DNA from 3 places in the Dyella sp. PARNA 12/25 genome. Region 2 is predicted to be linked to each of the others. Evidence: predicted binding sites of a transcription regulator. Region 2 holds the regulator's gene; each other region holds the start of a gene.
The links. The regulator FliA, encoded in region 2, starts transcription of late flagellar genes. The targets are predictions, from matches to a motif close to TAAAGTTTNNCNNNCNNNGGCCGATAA.

Region 1 (5,980 bases), on a different contig from region 2:
CTTGAACAATTGCCCCAGTGGCATGACGGTAAGTTATACGCTGGATGCGGCCAATGGTTATGACGTCCAATCCCAAGCCGTGATGAAGTTGACCGCTGCAGCGGGTGCGGCTTCAGGCGTAGGCGTGCAATTGCTGGACGGCTCCTCGAAACCGGTCGCTATGGCGACGAGTTTGGTTGCGGGCAAGGGCACGACCACCTATACGATTCCGTTGAACGCTCGCTATTACCAGACCGGTAGCGTCATTTCTGCCGGTGTGGCTAATAGTGCGGCGACTATCACGCTTGCCTATCAGTAGTTTGGGGCTATGAAAGGGGCGCCGGAGCTTGATAGAAGGCCGCTTATGCGGCCTTTTTGCCATAGCGGAGAGGCAAACGACTTGCTCGAATGAAGCCCACGCCTTCCTGGGTGACAGGCTCCATTCGGGGCGCAAGCGGTGCATTCGTACGATGGATCCGTATGCTTGAGGTGTTTCATCCAGACTGCTCATTCTACTGGGCGGTTCCGGCGAGGTCAGTGGTGGAGCCTGGGTCGCGCAAAGCCAGATTTCATTGGCGTGCGAGCTCTCATGCAGCAGTCACATCAGTGCTGCTAAAACCGGTCTTCATAGCGTTGGCGACGATGTAGGTGGAGCGCTTCGGGCATCGCACTTTCATTCGGACACAGGAGGCTGGGCTACATGGCTGAGTTGTCGTTCTCCCGCTATACCGATCTCCCGTCGCTTATTCACATCCTTACCAATCGGGAGCTGACTTTGCTCGATCCCATGTCATGGGACGACAAGAACGACTCGAACTTCATCACGCTCTATCGCGAGAAGTGTCGTTTGAAGTCAGTGTTGGCGCTTTGCTTTTCGCAGGCATCGGAGACGTATCACCACTGGCGTATCTTTGCGCCAAGCTCGTCGGGCGTGTGCATACGCTTTGGTGAAACGTCGCTGCGCGAAGCGGTAGCACGTGTGCCGGAGCTTCAGCTGAAACCGGTGACCTATTTGAAGATGGACGAGATCCGTTCCGGCGAGCTCAGGCGGAAAGAGTTGCCGTTTTTAAAGCGGTATCCCTTTCAACCGGAGAGTGAGGTGAGGATGCTGTGGGAGTCGGCGACTGAGGAGCGACATGCCTTGCCTGTGCCGATTGATCTTGCGGCGATCAGGCGCATTACGCTCAGCCCCTGGCTCCATCCGTCGCTGGTCGATTGCATCAAGTCGATGATCAAGAGCATCGATGGATGCTCTCATCTGAATGTCTATCGCTCGACGCTGGTGAGTAACGCCGACTGGCTCAAGCACGGTAAGGCCGCCACGTGATGTTTCATCCGTCACGCCTAACGAAAATAAGCACTTGCACGAGCATCGGGGCGTAGCTACTCTGCGCATCCCGTCAACCCAGCCCAAAGGAGGAATCGAACAATGATTTGTTGTAGCAGCATCCTCCGCCGGGTCGACGCGCGTCTGATCGTCTCGCCAACTATTGGCTGACACGCTTCACCTCTCTGCTTTCGCACCCTGGCGACTTGTTAGGCCTCCGCTTTGGAGGGCCTTCGTATTCCCATGCTTTCAGGGCGATTCCAATTCATGTTTTTTCAGGCGTTTTCGCTGCACGAGCTCGGCTGGCGATCTGAGTACGCGCAACATCTGACCTTGGTCGAGTTCGAGTCGGGCTATCCGGCGCGCGTCATGGCCGTACATCGTCACGGGCTTTCGGTGGTTTCCTCGCGCGGTTATGGCGCGGTGGTGCTTCCCGGTCACCTTATCGATGTGGAAGTGGCTGTGGGTGACTGGGTGTTGGTCGAGCATGACGCGCAACGCGTATTGCGGTTGGTGGAGCGTTGCTCATTGTTAGCGCGGACGGCGGCAGGAAGTGATTGCCGACCTGAGGTGTTAGCGGCAAATCTCGACACGCTGTTCATCGTCTCGTCTTGCCATGCTGACTTTGACCTGTCGCAGTTGGCCAGCTACGTCACGCTCGCGCTGGATGCTGGCGTCATGCCGGTGATGGTGCTTACCAAGGCCGATCTGTGCGCCAGCGTCAATGATCACGTGGCTCAGGCAGCCGGTTTGATGCCGACGCTTCCGGTCGTAGCCGTCAGCGCCCTTTCAGGCCATGTCACGTCGCAGCTATCTCCATGGCTGGTGCCTGGGGTAACCGTGGCCTTCATTGGGCCCCCAGGCGTTGGGAAATCCACCTTGATCAACCGCTTGGTGGGTGGGGCTCAGCGGCGTCGCGATGTGCTTCGCCTTGGTGATGCGGCGGAGCAACGTGTCACCACGACGCGTGAGATGCTTCCCACTGCCTCTGGCGCCTGGGTGATTGATACGCCAGGAATGCGCGAGCTTTGTTTGGCTGACGTCGAGCCGAATCCCGCAGAGGTGTTTCGCGATACCGAAGCGTTGGATGTCTTCTGAGCTTTCTTGGCGGGGCTTGCGGTTGTAGCGTGGGCGGTTTTGGGCCGGACGCCGCGGCTCGGCAGGCGTGTTGTATCGAGCGCATGACGGGTTCGCCGAAGTTTCCTATAGTGCCCGCGTCAGCCTCGGGAAATGCCCATGAGTGAGCCGCTGGTCGTGCGCGATGGTCGTCCCGAAGAGCTTCGCGCCCTCGGCCAGCTGATGGTCGAGGTGTATAGCGGGCTGGCGGGGTTCCCGTCGCTCACCGAGCAGCCGCGCTACTACGGGATGTTGGCGAATATTGGCGACTTCACCAGCAAGCCGGCGACGCGCGTGCTGGTGGCGCTGGATAGCGAGGATCGGCTACTTGGCGGCGTGGTCTACTTCGGTGACATGGCGCACTATGGTTCTGGCGGCACGGCGACATCAGTGACGAATGCCTCTGGCATTCGCCTGTTGGGAGTCCACCCATCCGCACGTGGTATGGGTGTTGGCAAGGCGTTGACCAAGGCGTGCATTGCGTTGGCGAAAGATCAGCGGCATGAGCGGGTGGTGCTGCACACCACGGAGGCCATGCGCGTGGCATGGGACATGTATGAGCGTCTGGGTTTTCAGCGAGCGATTGACCTGGACTTCATGCAAGGTACGTTGCCGGTGTTCGGGTTCAGCCTTGCACTGCCTGGCGGTACTTGGGAGAGCACAACATGACTCAGCGCGTCGCTACCTGCAGTTGCAGGCAATTGATGTTGCGAGCGACCGAAGAGCCGCTGCGTGTTTCGATCTGCCACTGTCATGCTTGCCAGCGACGCACCGGAAGCGCATTTGGCGTTCAAGCGCGGTTTCGCGAAGACAGCGTGGTGATACGCGGTAACGCTACGTCGTATTCCCGCGTGGGTGAGTCGGGCGGCACGGGCACGTTCTATTTCTGCCCGGTGTGCGGCGCTACCGTCTATTACCGGCTGGACTCGGTAGATGGTTTGCTTGGCGTGCCGGTGGGGGCGTTTGCCAATGCCGATTTTCCGTCGCCATCCATTTCCGTGTTCGAGGAATGCATGCATCCGTGGGTGCACCTGCCCGAGGGCATGGAACACGTTCCGTGATGTCGGCCGTCCAGGCAAAGTCTTGAGGCATGCGTGCGCCCCTCCATCTCAACGGGTTCGCGACGGTGAAAGCTGTGGGCTACATCACATGATGTGTAGCTACTAGCGCATCAAGGAAGCCAACTGAGCGCCGATACCTCAGCCGGGGGTGTTCTTCCCATCTCTCGGGGTATTGTCATCATGCGTTTTACTGTTCGTCTGAAAATTGTCGTGGCCATGGGCGTTGCCCTCATCATCGCCGTTGTCGTCGGGTTGGTCGGTTTGCTTGGCGTGCGCACCACGTACCTGCTGGTCGATGACATGTATCGCACCAATGTGCAGGCCATTGTGGCGGTGAGCGATGTTCGCTCGGCCATCATCGATGACCGGCTGGCCTTGAACCGTTCCATCATCGACCCGAGCCAACGGACGGCGGTCAAGAAAATCACGGACGACAACGCGCGCATGGATGCGGCATGGCAGCGCTATTACCCGAACATGATCTCCTCGGACGCGGAGCGCTCGCTGGCTCAGCAATTCGACGAGATCCGCAAGAAGGCCGAGCCGCTGGTGATGCAGGAAGCCGCCCTGCTCGATGCCGGCAAGACCCAGGAAGGACGCGACCTGCACATCGGAAAAACCGCCGATGGCATGACCAGCGAGACGAAGGCGATCGACCAGCTGATCGCTATCAATGAGAAACAGGCGGAGGCTTCGGCGGGAGACGCCGCGCTTCGCTATGCCCATACCTGGAAGCTGGCGATGGCGGTGCTGATGCTAGGCGTGCTGGTGCTGTTTGCGGTGGCGGTAGCGCTGATTCGCGTAGTCACTCGCCCACTGAACAAGGCCCGCGCGCTGGCAAGCGCGATCCAGGAAGGCAAGCTCAACAACGCCACGGACATCACCGGCAACGATGAATTCAGCGACACGCTGCGCTCACTCGATGATATGGATCGTCAGCTCAGCAGCATCGTCACGCAGGTGCGCGATGTGGCGGAGCAGGTGACGGCAGCTGCTCGCGATCTGTCGCAAGGCAATGACGATCTCTCGCAGCGCACGCAGGAGCAGGCCAGCTCGCTTGAGGAAACGGCCGCTTCCATGGAGGAGCTGTCGGCCACCGTAAAGCAGAACGCCGAGGGTGCTGGCCAGGCGCGTGAAATGGCGCTGCGCATGCGCAAGCGCGCGGAGGAGGGTCGCGACATTGCTGGCTCCGCCGTGGGTGCCATGCAGGCGATCACCGATGCCAGTAAACAGGTGGCCGAGATCGTGAGCATGATCGACGAGATCGCCTTCCAGACCAACCTGCTGGCACTCAACGCGGCGGTGGAGGCTGCGCGCGCGGGAGAACAGGGTCGCGGTTTTGCGGTGGTGGCTACCGAAGTGCGCAATCTGGCCCAGCGCAGCGGTGTGGCGGCCAAGGAGATCAAGTCGCTGATCAAGGACACCACCGACAAGGTGTCCGAAGGAGCGCAGCTGGTGCAGCGCACAGGTAGTGCCCTTAACGACATCGCCGGCGATGTGCGCGAGGTGAGCACCATCATCGAGGTGATTGCCGCGGCCTCCGAAGAGCAGTCGGCCGGCATTGGTCAGGTCAACAACGCGGTGGTTACGCTGGATGAGGTGACTCAGCAGAACGCAGCTCTGGTGGAAGAGGCCAGTGCTGCCAGCCGCAACACGCTGGATCTTTCGCAGGTGCTGATGAAGCAGGTGTCCTACTTCACTCTGCAAGGCGAAGTCATGCCCAGCAAGACCGCGACAACGTCCGACCTCGTGGGGGAGTCCGTGAAAAGGTCCACGCCAACAGGAGCGCCCGTGGCTCCGCGCCACCGGTCATCGGCGGAGCTGGTGACTGCCGGCGATGCCTGGACTGAGTTCTGAGGCCCATGGTCGATGGCATTCAACGCATGGGGCGCTCGCGCGTTCCATGTGGGATACGTCATTCGGAAAGCGGGCAGATCGGGGGCACGCATGCAGGCGAAGGAGTTTGATCGTTGGGCGAGAACGCGAGGGCAGGGCATGCTCAGGTATGTCTTGTTCAGCGGCGTGGTGTGCTACGGCCTGCCGATGTTTCTCATCATGACCTATCTGATCCCACATCCTCGCCTGACCACGGCGCAGTCGGCGTGGCTTTGGTTGCTGGCAGGTGCGGGTTATGGCATCGCCATGTGGCTTGTTCAGGAACGACGCTTTCGCAAGGTGGCCGCTCGTCATTGATCGACTCGTTCAGATAGCGGGTCGACGTGTTCATGTGACGTTTTGTTTTCGCAGCGCATGGCCTATGCGTTGCGGCCCTTGAGTTTCGCTGCTGTGTCGGGCTGCGTTAGCGTTGGAATTGGACGTCCAATCGTCGCAAATCACTAGCGTCAAATATGCGTTGGTTTGACATTTGACATGGATACTCCTTTCTTGCGTGCGCGCTTGCCATCGTAGGCGGCATGTGTGCGCACCGCCCACGAGAGGAGACAGGTCATGGCAAGGGTGAGCTCCCCCATCGGTTATGGGTTCGTCGGTGTGCTGG
Region 2 (5,980 bases):
CACAGAACCTCGGCTACACGGTGGTGGATCCCGCCACCGTCGTTGCCACACATCTTTCGCACATTCTGCAAGGCCACGCGCACGAGTTGCTTGGTCATCAGGACGTGCAGCAGTTGCTCGACCGTCTGGCGCAGACCACGCCGAAGCTGGTGGAAGACCTGGTGCCCAAGCGCCTGTCGCTGGGCGTGGTGGTCAAGGTCATGCAGAACCTGCTGGCCGAGCGCGTGCCGATCCGCAATATGCGCAGCATCGTCGAATCCTTGGCGGAGCATGCAGGGCAGAGTCAGGATCCCGGCACCCTCACCGCCGCCGTGCGTGTGGCGCTCGGTCGTCAGATCGTGCAGGAGATCAGCGGCCTTGGTACCGAAATTCCCGTCATCACGCTGGCACCGGAACTGGAGCAGATCCTGTTGGGATCGCTCGCAAATGGCGGTGTAGCAGGCGCTGCGGTGGAACCGGGCCTCGCCGACCGCCTGCAACAGGGCGTTGCGGACGCCGCGCGCAAGCAGGAAATGAGCGGCGAACCGGCCGTGTTGCTGGTCGCTCCGCAGCTGCGTCCGTGGCTAGCGCGCTTCACTCGCCACGTGGCACAGAACCTGCACGTACTCGCCTACAACGAGGTGCCGGACAACCGCCGGGTGCGGTTGGTGCAGGCGCTGGGTCGATAAGAGCCAGGTATCGGGAGCAGGGCATGGGGATTTGGAAAAGCAGGGTGAGTCCAGGTCGTGGCGGCAGGCATTGCCCGCACTCCCGCGAGCGGAGCGAGTAAATGAAGATCAAGCGTTTCGTGGCCGCTGATATGCGCCAGGCCATGCGTGAAGTGCGTGAAGAGCAGGGGCCGGATGCCGTCATCCTCTCTACGCGTCGGCTGGAGGAAGGCATCGAAATCATCGCCGCGGTGGATTTCGATGAAGCCCTGGTGCGCGAAGCCGCACGCCACGGCGCACCGTTGCAGGTCGAGGCGCACACGCCGGTTGCGCAGGCACCGATGCCGGAAGAGAAGCCCATCGTGGCGCGTCGCCGCGAAGCCATGCCGCCGCCGCTGCCCGCCGTGACCCACGACGATGACGAGGGCGTCACCGTCACGCTGTCGCGTCGTCCTCCGCTGCCGCCGCCCGGCGAAGTCTCCATCGATACGCGAGTGGTCAAGCTAGTGGAAACGGCCGCGTCGTCGGTCGAACCCGAGACAAGCATTGACGCTTCTTCACCAATTCATCCACTGCTCGAGCGCGCCGTGCAGGACACCGCACGCGTCCGCGCCGAGCTGGGCAGTTTGCGCGAACTGCTGGAGACGCAACTTTCCAGCTTGGTGTGGAACGACATGGAGCGCCGTCACCCGATGCGCGCTCGCGTTCTTCGCGAGATGACCCGCCTGGGCATTGAGCCCGATGTGGCGCGACAGCTGGCCGATGATCTGCCGGCCGAAATCAATACCGAACAGGCGCGTTACCTGCCGCTTGGCATGTTGAGCCGCAGCCTGTCGATCGGGCGCCGCGATCACGCCGAGCGGCGCAGTGTCACTGCACTGGTCGGGCCGACGGGCGTGGGCAAGACCACCACCATCGCCAAGCTGGCGGCGCGTGCCGTGATGCGTCATGGCGCATCGCAGGTCGCGCTGGTCAGCACGGATCACTACCGCATCGGCGCGGCGGCGCAGTTGGAACACTACGGTCGCCTGCTCGGTGTGCGCGTCTATCCCGCTTACGACGCGGACAGCCTGTGCCGGGTGCTGGAATTGCTCCGCGGTTGCCATACGGTGCTGGTGGACACCGCCGGCCTTGCCGGTGGCGATCCGCGCCTGGCCGAGCAGCTGGAAGTGCTGGGCAACGGCGGCGATCTGCGTGCCTGCCTGGTGCTCGCTGCCAATGCGCAAGCGTCATCGCTCGATGAAGCGGTGCGCGCGTACATGCCGCTGAGGCCGCACGCCTGCATCCTCACCAAGCTCGACGAAGCGCCCAGCCTCGGCGGCGCCTTGTCGGTGCTGATCCGTCACCGGTTGCCGCTCGATTACATCACCGACGGTCAGCGCGTACCGGAAGACATCGCCACGGCCGATGCCCGCGTGCTGGTGTGCCGCGCGGCGCAGGTGCTCAAAAGCCATGCGCCCGCCGATGACGTGGTGATGGCGGATCGTTTCGGACTAGCGGTGGCGAACGCATGAACGGTGTCTTCGCAATGAATCAGGCAATGGGTCTGGAAAGCATGTTGCGCGCGTTGGCAGAACGACATGGCCGGAAGACGCCATCACACGACCAGGCGTTTGGCTTGGCCAGCCCGCCACCACGCAAGCAATGCCGCGCGATTGCCGTGGCAGGTGGCAAGGGTGGCGTGGGCAAGACCACGGTGTCGGTGAATCTTGGCATCGCGCTGGCTATGGCGGGGCGCGAGGTGATGCTGCTTGACGCCGACATGGGCCTTGCCAATATCGATGTATTGCTTGGACTGACGCCCTCGCGGCATGTTGGCCATCTGCTCGACGGCACCTGCAGTATCGAAGATTTGCTGCTTTCCGGTCCGCACGGCATCAAGATCGTGCCGGCCGGTTCGGGTACGCGGCGCCTCGCCCAGCTCGGCAACACCGAGCATGCGGCGGTGATTCGCGCATTCGACGATCTGGCGTCGCCGCCCGACTACTTGCTGGTGGATACGGCGGCGGGCCTCTCCGACAACGTGGCCATGTTCGCCGCCGCCGCCGATGACGTGGTGCTGGTGGTGTGCGACGAACCCGCCTCGCTCACCGATGCCTATGCCTTGCTCAAGGTGTTGAGCCGCGACTTTGGTGTGCGCCGCTTCCGCATGGTGGCCAACATGGTTCGCAACAACAGCGAGGCGCGCCAGCTGCATCAAAAGCTGGCCCGGGTGTGTGACCGCTTCCTGGACGTGGCACTGGAATTCATGGGCCATGTGCCTAGCGACGAGCGGCTCAAGCAGGCCATTCGGCGCCAGAGCGCGGTGGTGGATCTGTGGCCGTCCAGTCGTTCGGGACAGGCATTCAAGCAATTGGCGGGTGCGGTCGATACATGGGGTGAACCCGAGCGACTAGGCCTGGATCGCATCGCCTTTTTCAGCAGGCAGGCCGCAGCAGCGACGGGGTGGTGACATGAGTGTGGCTTCCGAATATCTGCAACTGCAACGGCAGAGTGCCGATCAGCTGGTTCGCCAGCATGCGCCGCTGGTGCGACGAATCGCCTATCACCTGATGGGCCGTCTGCCGCCAAGCGTGGATGTGAGCGACCTGATTCAGGCTGGCATGGTGGGGTTGCTGGAGGCTGCGCGCAATTTCGCCACCGGGCGCAATGCGAGCTTCGAGACGTTTGCGGGCATCCGCATTCGTGGCGCGATGCTCGATGAATTGCGGCGCACTGATTGGACACCCCGATCGGTGCACCGAAAAGTACGCGAGATGGCGGAGGTGGTCCGTCAGATCGAAATAGAAACAGGCGCGGATGCCGACGACGCGGAAGTGATGAAGCGGCTCGGCATGGGTGCAGAGGAATACCACCAGGTGCTGGCCGATGCGGCGAGTGCGCGATTGCTCAGTCTTTCCGCACCGGACGACGCAGAAGGCGGCGCAGCGTTCGATGTGGCCGACGGCGAAAGCCTGGGGCCGCAGGAGAGCGTGGAACATGACGGCATGCGCGGGGCGCTGGTGGAGGCCATTGGCGGTCTGCCGGAGCGTGAGCAACTGGTGATGTCGCTGTATTACGAAGAGGAAATGAACCTCAAAGAGATCGGCGCGGTGCTGGGTGTCACCGAATCGCGGGTCTGCCAGATCCATGGTCAGGCCATCGTGCGGTTGCGTGCGCGCATGACGGGCTGGACAGGGCAGGGAACAGAAAACGGCGAACGGGGCAGGGGGAGAAGCAAAACGCGTTGATCTTGCAGTGACTCGACGATTCCCCGTACCCATTCCCTAGAAAAAACCGGAGAGTCCTTTGGACAAGAATATGAAGATCCTCGTGGTGGACGATTTTTCCACCATGCGGCGTATCGTTCGCAACCTGCTGGTCGAGCTGGGTTTCAGCAATGGTCTGATCCAGGAAGCGGACGACGGCGAAAACGCCCTCACCATGTTGCGCAACAACGCCTTCGACATGGTGGTGACTGACTGGAACATGCCCAACATGACGGGCATCGACTTGCTGCGCGCGATTCGCGCTGAGCCGGCACTCAAAGGCCTGCCGGTGCTCATGGTCACTGCCGAAAACAATCGCGACCAGATCATTGCCGCCGCGCAGGCGGGTGTGAACGGCTACATCGTCAAGCCGTTCACCGCCGCCGTGCTGCAGGAAAAGCTGTCCAAGATCTTTGAACGTCTCGCCGCCAGCGGAGCCACCGCATGAACGCACAAGCCTCCGTAATGGCCGGTGAAGCCATGCCGCAAGAACTGCATGACCTGCTCAACAGCACCGATGGTGTGGCATTTGAGCAGGCGCTCGATGTGCTGGTGCGCCAGCGCGAGCAGCGCTTGTTCCGCGCGCTGGGCCTGTTGGCTCGCGATCTGCACGACGCGGTGCGCCGCCTCGGTGGCGATCTCGCGCAGGAAGGCGTGCCGGGCAGTGTGGCTGACGCGCGTCAGCATCTGCAGGACGTTCTGGAAATGAGTTCGCAGGCTGCGCACCGCACGCTCGATTTTGCCGAGCGCATGCGTCCGCAGGCCGAGGCCCTGGCGGAGAACGCCAACGCCGTGATCGATGGCACCCCGGCTGGTGATGTCGCCCATGTACTGGCCAAGCAGGCGCAGGCATTCGCTACCGATTGCCGCGATGGCATGGCTGATTTCGTGGTGGCGCAGTCGTGGCAGGACCTGTCCGGTCAACGCATCAAGAAAGTGGTCAACTTCATCGGCAGCGTGGAGAACTCACTGCTGGAGCTGGTGAGCCTCACCGGTGCGCTCGCCTCCGGCGAAGCCACCGCCGGTCCGGTCAAGGTGACCAGCCAGGACGAAGCTGATCGTCTGCTCAGCGAATTTGGTTTCTAAGAGCCCGCTCATGATCTCGGTATGGTTGTCATTTCCTCACCGTCATCCCCGCGAAAGCGGGGATCCAGCGCCTTTGGTGAGGTGTGAGAGTCACTGGATTCCCGCCCTTGCCCCCTTTTCGGGGTTCGCGGGAATGACGGTGAGGCAAAGCCGAGCTCTCGGGCGGACTCCAAGGGCAGACTCATGATGGACCCCACGCTGGACAGCGAACTGCGCGACGATTTCCTGGTGGAAGCCGGGGAACTGGTGCAGCGTCTGGGCGATCAGCTGATCGGGCTGGAAGCCTCGCCGCGCGACGCGGATCTGTTGAACGCGGTATTTCGCGCGTTCCATACGGTGAAGGGCGGCGCGGGTTTTCTCGCCATCGAGCCGATGGTGCAGTTGTGCCATCACGCTGAAGATCTGCTCAATGTCGCGCGCAACGGGCAGTTGCTGCTCGACGCCGAACGCATGGATGCGCTGCTGGAAGCGCTGGACCTGCTCAACGACATGCTGGCTGCGTTGGCTGGCGGCAGCGCCATGGCCATGCCGCCGCAAAACCTGCTGCAGCGGCTGAAACCTGGCGCCGCTCCGCCGCCTGTACCGAAGCCGGTCGCTGCGCCGGTCGCACCGCCACCGGGCGACGGCACCATCGACGATTCGGAATTCGAGGCGTTGCTGGATAGCCTCTACGGCACCAGTGGCGCGCCCGGTGCGCCCGCGGCTGCGCCCGCAACGTCAGGTGCGATCAGCGACGACGAATTCGAAGCACTACTCGATAATCTTCACGGCAAGGGCGGCACGCCGGGTGCAACCGTCACCGCGCCGGTCGTGTCGGCAGAGTCGACGGCGATCTCGGATGACGAGTTCGAAGCGCTGCTCGACAACTTGCATGGCAAGGGTTCTGCGCCGGGTGCACCAGCCACCGCGCCGGCTCCCGCGCCGACACCGACACCCGCAACGCCAGCCAAGCCTGCAGCGCCACCGGCGGAAAATACCGTACGTGTGGACACCGCGCGC
Region 3 (5,980 bases), on a different contig from region 2:
GCGTGACCGATCTTTCCACCTGGAACAGCACCAAGGCGGCCAGTGGTGGTGGCTACACCATCACCTTCGGTAACAGTGGCGCCTGGGCAGCGACAGATGCCAAGGGCAATCCGGTGCTCGACGGCAGCGGCAACCCGGTGACGGGTACCTATCAGGATGGCGGCGCCATCAGCTTCAACGGCATGACCATCAACATGAGCGGCACGCCCGCCGCCGGCGATACGGTGTCGGTGAGCACTGGCGGTCAGCAGGACATGTTCAGCACGCTGAGCAACATGATCAACGCGCTGCAGAGCGGTGTGAGCAACACGCAGCTGACCAACACGATGAGCCGGCAGATCGAGTCGATCGACCGGACGCAGGCGGCCATCAGCTCCACCCAGGTTTCCATTGGCGGTCGACTGAACACGCTACAGCAGCAACAGGGTGCGTATCAGGATCTCAACGTGACCTATCAGTCGGCGCTGTCGGATGTGCAAAGCGTCGATGCCTATACCGCGATCAGCAACCTGTCGTTGCAACAGTCGGCGCTGCAGGCCTCGCAGCAGATCTTTGCGCAGGTGAAGTCGATGAGCTTGTTCAACTATTTGAAGTAAGTGGAGTCCCAAGGGCTTGTCATTCCCGCGGAGGCGGGAATCCAGTGCCTTCCTCGCCACGAGAGCAAAGTCGCTGGTTCCCCGCCTTCGCGGGGATGACGAACTTGCAAGGGTCCCGTAAGTGAATTAAGTGCCGCGCTTTGGACGCAAACTACGCGCGGCTTTGTGGCAAGGCGTCAAGACAAAGGAGGTCTGCGCTGTGGTGGTTTTTGTGTGAAGGCGAGGCGCGGCAGTGTCGGGTCAGGTGTGCAAAGCGCGCCCTAGCACGAATTGCAGCGAGTGGCTCAAGTAATCGAAACAAGCGCCGAAAAACTCTCTGAGGCGGATGGCATCCCACGAAGGACCTGACGCCGGCACGAACAACGCCAATCGAACCGGCCACCGGTTTACGCAGGAGCAATCCATGTCTCTCGTTATCAATACCAACATCTCGTCGCTGACCGCGCAGAACAACCTGACCAAGTCGCAGAGCGCCCTGTCCCAGGCAACGCAGCGTCTGTCCTCGGGTCTGAAGATCAACAGCGCGGCCGACAACGCCGCCGGCTTCGCGATCTCGCAGCGCTACACCACGCAGATCGGTGGCCTGAAGCAGGCTAGCGCCAACGCCAGCGACGCCATCAACCTGGCGCAGACCGCCGGTTCGGCCCTGGACCAGGTGACCGCCAACCTGCAGGCCGTCCGCGACCTGGCCGTGCAGTCGGCCAACGGCACCTACACCGCCAGCGACCGTGCGTCGATGGACCAGGAAGTGCAGCAGCGCCTGGCTGAAATCACCCGTATCGCCAACCAGACCACCTTCAACGGCAAGAACGTGTTGGACGGTTCGCTGAAGACCCAGTCGTTCCAGATCGGTTCGGACGTGGGCCAGACCATCAGCGTGAGCCTGGGCCAGAGCGTGAAGGCCCACGACATGGGCGCCATCGGCGAGCTGAACACCGGTGACCTCTCCGGCGCGTTCACCAACAAGACCGCTGGCGGCGCTGCGCAGACGCTCGACCTGAGCAAGATCAGCATCACCGACTCCGCTGGCACCGCTCACGCGCTGTCCGGTACGGCATCGAGCGTGCAGGACCTGGCTGACGCCGTGAACGCGGCTGGCATCACGGGCTTCAGCGCGGCGGTGGATGGCAATGGCGGCGTGAGCTTCTATTCCAGCGGCTCGTTCACGGTGACGGACACCGGTTCGATCAACGCTGCCTCCACGCTCGGCGGCCAGGCCACCCCGCAGACCAGCATCGCCGGTAACTCTTCGGCCAACGGTACTGCAGCGGCCAACAACGACGCCAAGGCTGTGGCCACCGGCGGTGGCCTGGATACCGGCAACGTGCTGAGCGTGGATCACGCCAACGCGCTGATCTCGCGCGTCGACGTGGCGCTGAAGTCGGTTGCCGACTTCGCTGCCCAGCTGGGTGCGGTGCAGAACCGCTTCCAGTCCACCATCTCCACGGTGGCAGCGCAGACGACCAACCTGCAGGCTTCGCAGTCGACCATCCAGGACGCGGACTTCGCAGCCGAGACGGCCAACCTGAGCAAGGCCAACGTGCTGCAGCAGGCAGGTATCTCGGTGCTGGCGCAGGCCAACTCCAACCCGCAGCAGGTGCTGAAGCTGTTGCAGTAACGGACGCAGGCCAGGACGCGACTCTCCCGGGTCGCGTCCGCAGGCGGCCGGTTTTACCGCCCGGCGGGTTGCCCTCGCAGCCCGCCGAGCGTTTCGGGAGCCGCCGGCAAAGCCTTTGCGTGCGAAGGTTTTGCCGGAGGCTCGACATCCTCCGCTTAAAGGCGGAATACGTTCGGGACAAGGAAAGACCACATCATGACGACGACCAGCGGTGCCACCTCGGGCAACAGCCTGAGTTCCATGCTCAACCAGCTTGGTTCGAGTACGAATACCGGTAGCGGTTCGTCTGGCACCTCCTCCACTGGCGGCACGTCGTCGAGCGGCAGCTCCGGCACGTCAGGCACCTCGAGCAATTCCGGCAGTTCGGACACCAGTTCCGGCAATGCCACCATCAGCTCGATCGGCCTCGGCTCGGGCCTGAATGTCAACGCGATCGTCACCGCGCTGGTGAATGCACGCAAAGCGGCCTCGCAGCAGCAGATCACCACGCGCACCACGCAGACCACCAATCTGCTGACCGGCCTTTCGTCACTCAATTCCGCGCTCAGCGGCATTCAGAGTGCGCTGGCCACGCTAAATGCGGTCGGCACGTTCAGCAGCTACAACGCCACGCTGACACCGATGGGGGGCAGTACCAGCATTGGCACGGCCAGCACGCTGGCCAGTGCGCGCCCTGGCAACTACACGTTATCGGTAAGTCAGCTGGCGACGGCGCAGAAGCGCGCCAGCAGCGCCGTTGCCTCGGGCGCCGCCGTGGGCAACGGCACGCTGGGCATTACGGTGGGTTCCAACACCATGAACGTGGCGGTGTCCGGCACCAACACGTTGTCGGATATCGCCAGCGCAATCAACGGCTCGTCGTCCAACCCGGGTGTGACCGCCACCATCGTCAATGGTGTGAACGGTCAGCAGCTGATGCTGAGCTCCAGCAAGACCGGTGTGGCCAACGGCTTTTCGGTGAGCGCCAATGCCACCAGCAGCGCCGGCCTCACGTCGCTCGCGACCACGCTCAATACGGCGGGCAGTAACGAAGCGCAGGATGCGAAGCTGACTATCGACGGCATCGCCGTGAGCAGTGCATCCAACACCGTGAGCGGCATGATGGACGGTGTCACGCTCAACCTCACCGGCACCGGCACCAACACGCTGACTGTGGCGCAGGACAACACCGCCGCCACCAACGCCATCCAGGGTTTCGTCACCGCCTACAACAGCTACGCCAGCACGGTTGCGCAGCTCGCCAGCTTCGATTCGAGCACCGGCAACGCTGGCGTGCTGCTGGGCGACACCACGCTGTCGTCGTTGCAACGGCAGATGGCGTCGGTGATGAGCAGTGCGGTCCCGGGCAGCAGCATTGGCACGCTGGCCAATCTTGGCATTACCCGCAACTCCGACGGCACGCTGAACCTGGATAACAAAAAGTTGGCTGCGGCGTTTCAGTCCAACAGCAACGACGTGAAGGCGCTCTTCACTGGCACCAATGGCTATGCCACGACGCTGAACACCGCGCTCAACTCCTATACCTCCGCGAACGGCATCATCTCCACGCGGATGAATAGCCTCAACAATACGTTGACGCAGCTCAGCCAGCAGCAGAAGGCGCTGGACAAGCGCATGGCGACGTACCAAAACCAGCTGCAGCAGCAGTACACCGCGCTGGACACCTTGATGTCATCGCTCAACAACACCAGTAGCTACCTGACGACGGCGCTGGCGCAGCTGAACAACTCCAACAATTCGAAGAACTAAGGTCATGACCTACGGCTACATGCGCAACGGAAGTGCGATGTATCAGGACACCAGCGCACGCGGCAGCGTCGAGGGTGCCGACCGCCATCAGCTGACCAACATGTTGTTCGACGGCCTGATCGATCGCATCAACCAGGCGCGTGGCGCCGTGCGTCGCGGTGATGTGCCGGCCAAAGGGCTGCACTTCGGCAAGGCCCAGGCCATTCTCGGTGAACTGCGCGGCAGTCTCGACCATGCCGCCGGTGGCGCGTTGGCTGTTCGGCTCGATGCGCTTTACGACTATGTGAGCCGTCGCTTGCTGCACGCCCAGCTCAACGACGACGAGCAGGCCATCGATGAAGCGGTGGATTTGCTTACGCCGGTGCGTGAAGCCTGGCGCCAGATTCGCGAGTCGTATCTGGCAGGGCAGGGCAGCGCGCCCGGCGCCGCCTGAGGCCATCCGCATGACCCATGAAACCCTGCTCGATATCAGCGCTCGCATGCTTTCGGCCGCTCGTGACAGCGAGTGGGATAGGGTCGCGACACTGGAAGCGGAGCGTGGCGCCTTGCTGGCCTCAGTCTCCATTACCGATCCTGCGTCACTGCCGGTTCTCAAGACGTTGCTGGCGCATACCGAAGAAGTGCGTCAATTGGCTGGCCAGCAGCGCGAACATCTGAATGAGGCGCTGGGCCAGCATCAGCATCGCCATCGCGCGCTGAGTGCCTATCTGCACGCCGGTCACGACTAAGCGCCGTTTCGCACCAACGCGCGCATAATCCTCACGCCCTTTCAGCGACTGCGCCACGCGCGGTCAGGAACGATCGAGGAATTCCATGCAAGACCCTAACTGGCTGGCCTTTTCTGAGCGCGTCGCCTATGACGATGGTCTTCACGTCAGCTGGGCGGCGTTGCCGCAACCGCTGAGTGATCTGCAGCGGGCGACGCTGCGCGAGCGCAATCTCAGTGTGCTGGGCACGCTGGCCGTATTCAGCGAGCGACGCAGCGAACCGGTCGATGACGAAAGCCCGATGGCCCAGGACTTGTTGCGCCTGGACAGCAAGCTCAACGTGATGATGGCCATGCTCGATCAATTGCTTCAGCGAGATACCCCGTTGCCACCGCGCTACGCATTGCAGTTCAACGCCGTGGGCGCCGTGCTGCCCTCGGTGATCTGGCCCGCAGGCGAGGCCAGCGGTTTGTTGCGGCTTCACTTCGACGGTTGCCTGGCTTTGCCACTGGAGCTTGCGGCACGATACGTGCTCGAGCGTGATGCAGATCACGTTTTCGTGACCTTCGAATCGCTCGATGATGCGACGTGTGACGCACTTGAGCGCCTCGTGTTCCGCCATCACCGACGCAAAGTGGCAGAAAAGCGCCAGACGATTTCGTAGAACTCTGGAACGGGTCCCGTCGACTATGTGACTCGCATCACGTTACGAGAGCCTGACGCGAAAGATCTTTGACGCAGGTCTCGCTTGGGTGTCGCTCAGGGTCACTTTCCTGTGGCGCCTCTTTCGCGGTTTTTCCCTTGTGGATTCAGTCACCTGTCAGCCGCCTTCACATAACCGTCGAAGGATCTCGCATACAGGTGACGCTCCCCGGCAGTCGACGCTGACAGGCAGTGTCGGAATTTCGTGCCGGGCTGGCCTTCTTCTTGCTGAACCTACGGAGCAGATGACGACGGACCGTCGTCGCACAGGCAGTGCAATCCAGGTTTACAGGGGTCAGCAATGAAGCAGCACGCACGAGAGACGCAGAAGGGCAAGTACGACGTACTGGTGATCGAGTCGGATCACCGCAGGGCCGAATCGATCATGTCGGCGCTCGAGTTTCTCGGGTATCACCCCCAGCACGGGGACGAAGGCGACACTGTGGACGAAATCACCCACGCATGGCGTGCCGTCTATGTAGGTAGCGTGCAGAACGATGCCGACGCCGAGCGTCAGTTTGCCCAGCTCGGCGCTGCGGCGGCGGACGCGAAGGTGCTGCTGGCTGCTGACTCCGAATGGATGTCACGACTGGGCAACGATGCCGGTC

Region 1: AC0GUR_RS18780 (methyl-accepting chemotaxis protein) is a predicted target of FliA. The motif match lies at 3,594-3,620, and genes of this name have one in related genera.
Region 3: AC0GUR_RS15145 (flagellin N-terminal helical domain-containing protein) is a predicted target of FliA. The motif match lies at 881-907, and genes of this name have one in related genera.

The regions. Positions count from the first base shown of each region.
Region 1 covers NZ_JBVQCI010000012.1:57,895-63,874, forward strand. Annotated here, with positions in the region: gene AC0GUR_RS18755 (fimbrial protein) at 1-298, shown strand, start outside; gene AC0GUR_RS18760 (hypothetical protein) at 680-1,306, shown strand; gene rsgA (GTPase RsgA) at 1,574-2,404, shown strand; gene AC0GUR_RS18770 (GNAT family N-acetyltransferase) at 2,543-3,091, shown strand; gene AC0GUR_RS18775 (GFA family protein) at 3,088-3,483, shown strand; gene AC0GUR_RS18780 (methyl-accepting chemotaxis protein) at 3,664-5,340, shown strand; gene AC0GUR_RS18785 (hypothetical protein) at 5,479-5,676, shown strand; gene AC0GUR_RS18790 (OmpA family protein) at 5,932-5,980, shown strand, end outside.
Region 2 covers NZ_JBVQCI010000002.1:632,356-638,335, reverse strand. Annotated here, with positions in the region: gene flhA (flagellar biosynthesis protein FlhA) at 1-668, shown strand, start outside; gene flhF (flagellar biosynthesis protein FlhF) at 770-2,161, shown strand; gene AC0GUR_RS07660 (MinD/ParA family protein) at 2,176-3,099, shown strand; gene AC0GUR_RS07655 (RNA polymerase sigma factor FliA) at 3,101-3,877, shown strand; gene cheY (chemotaxis response regulator CheY) at 3,936-4,343, shown strand; gene AC0GUR_RS07645 (protein phosphatase CheZ) at 4,340-4,981, shown strand; gene AC0GUR_RS07640 (chemotaxis protein CheA) at 5,168-5,980, shown strand, end outside.
Region 3 covers NZ_JBVQCI010000008.1:8,963-14,942, reverse strand. Annotated here, with positions in the region: gene flgL (flagellar hook-associated protein FlgL) at 1-596, shown strand, start outside; gene AC0GUR_RS15145 (flagellin N-terminal helical domain-containing protein) at 1,000-2,214, shown strand; gene fliD (flagellar filament capping protein FliD) at 2,410-3,963, shown strand; gene fliS (flagellar export chaperone FliS) at 3,968-4,396, shown strand; gene AC0GUR_RS15130 (flagellar protein FliT) at 4,407-4,691, shown strand; gene AC0GUR_RS15125 (PilZ domain-containing protein) at 4,777-5,334, shown strand; gene AC0GUR_RS15120 (sigma-54 dependent transcriptional regulator) at 5,674-5,980, shown strand, end outside.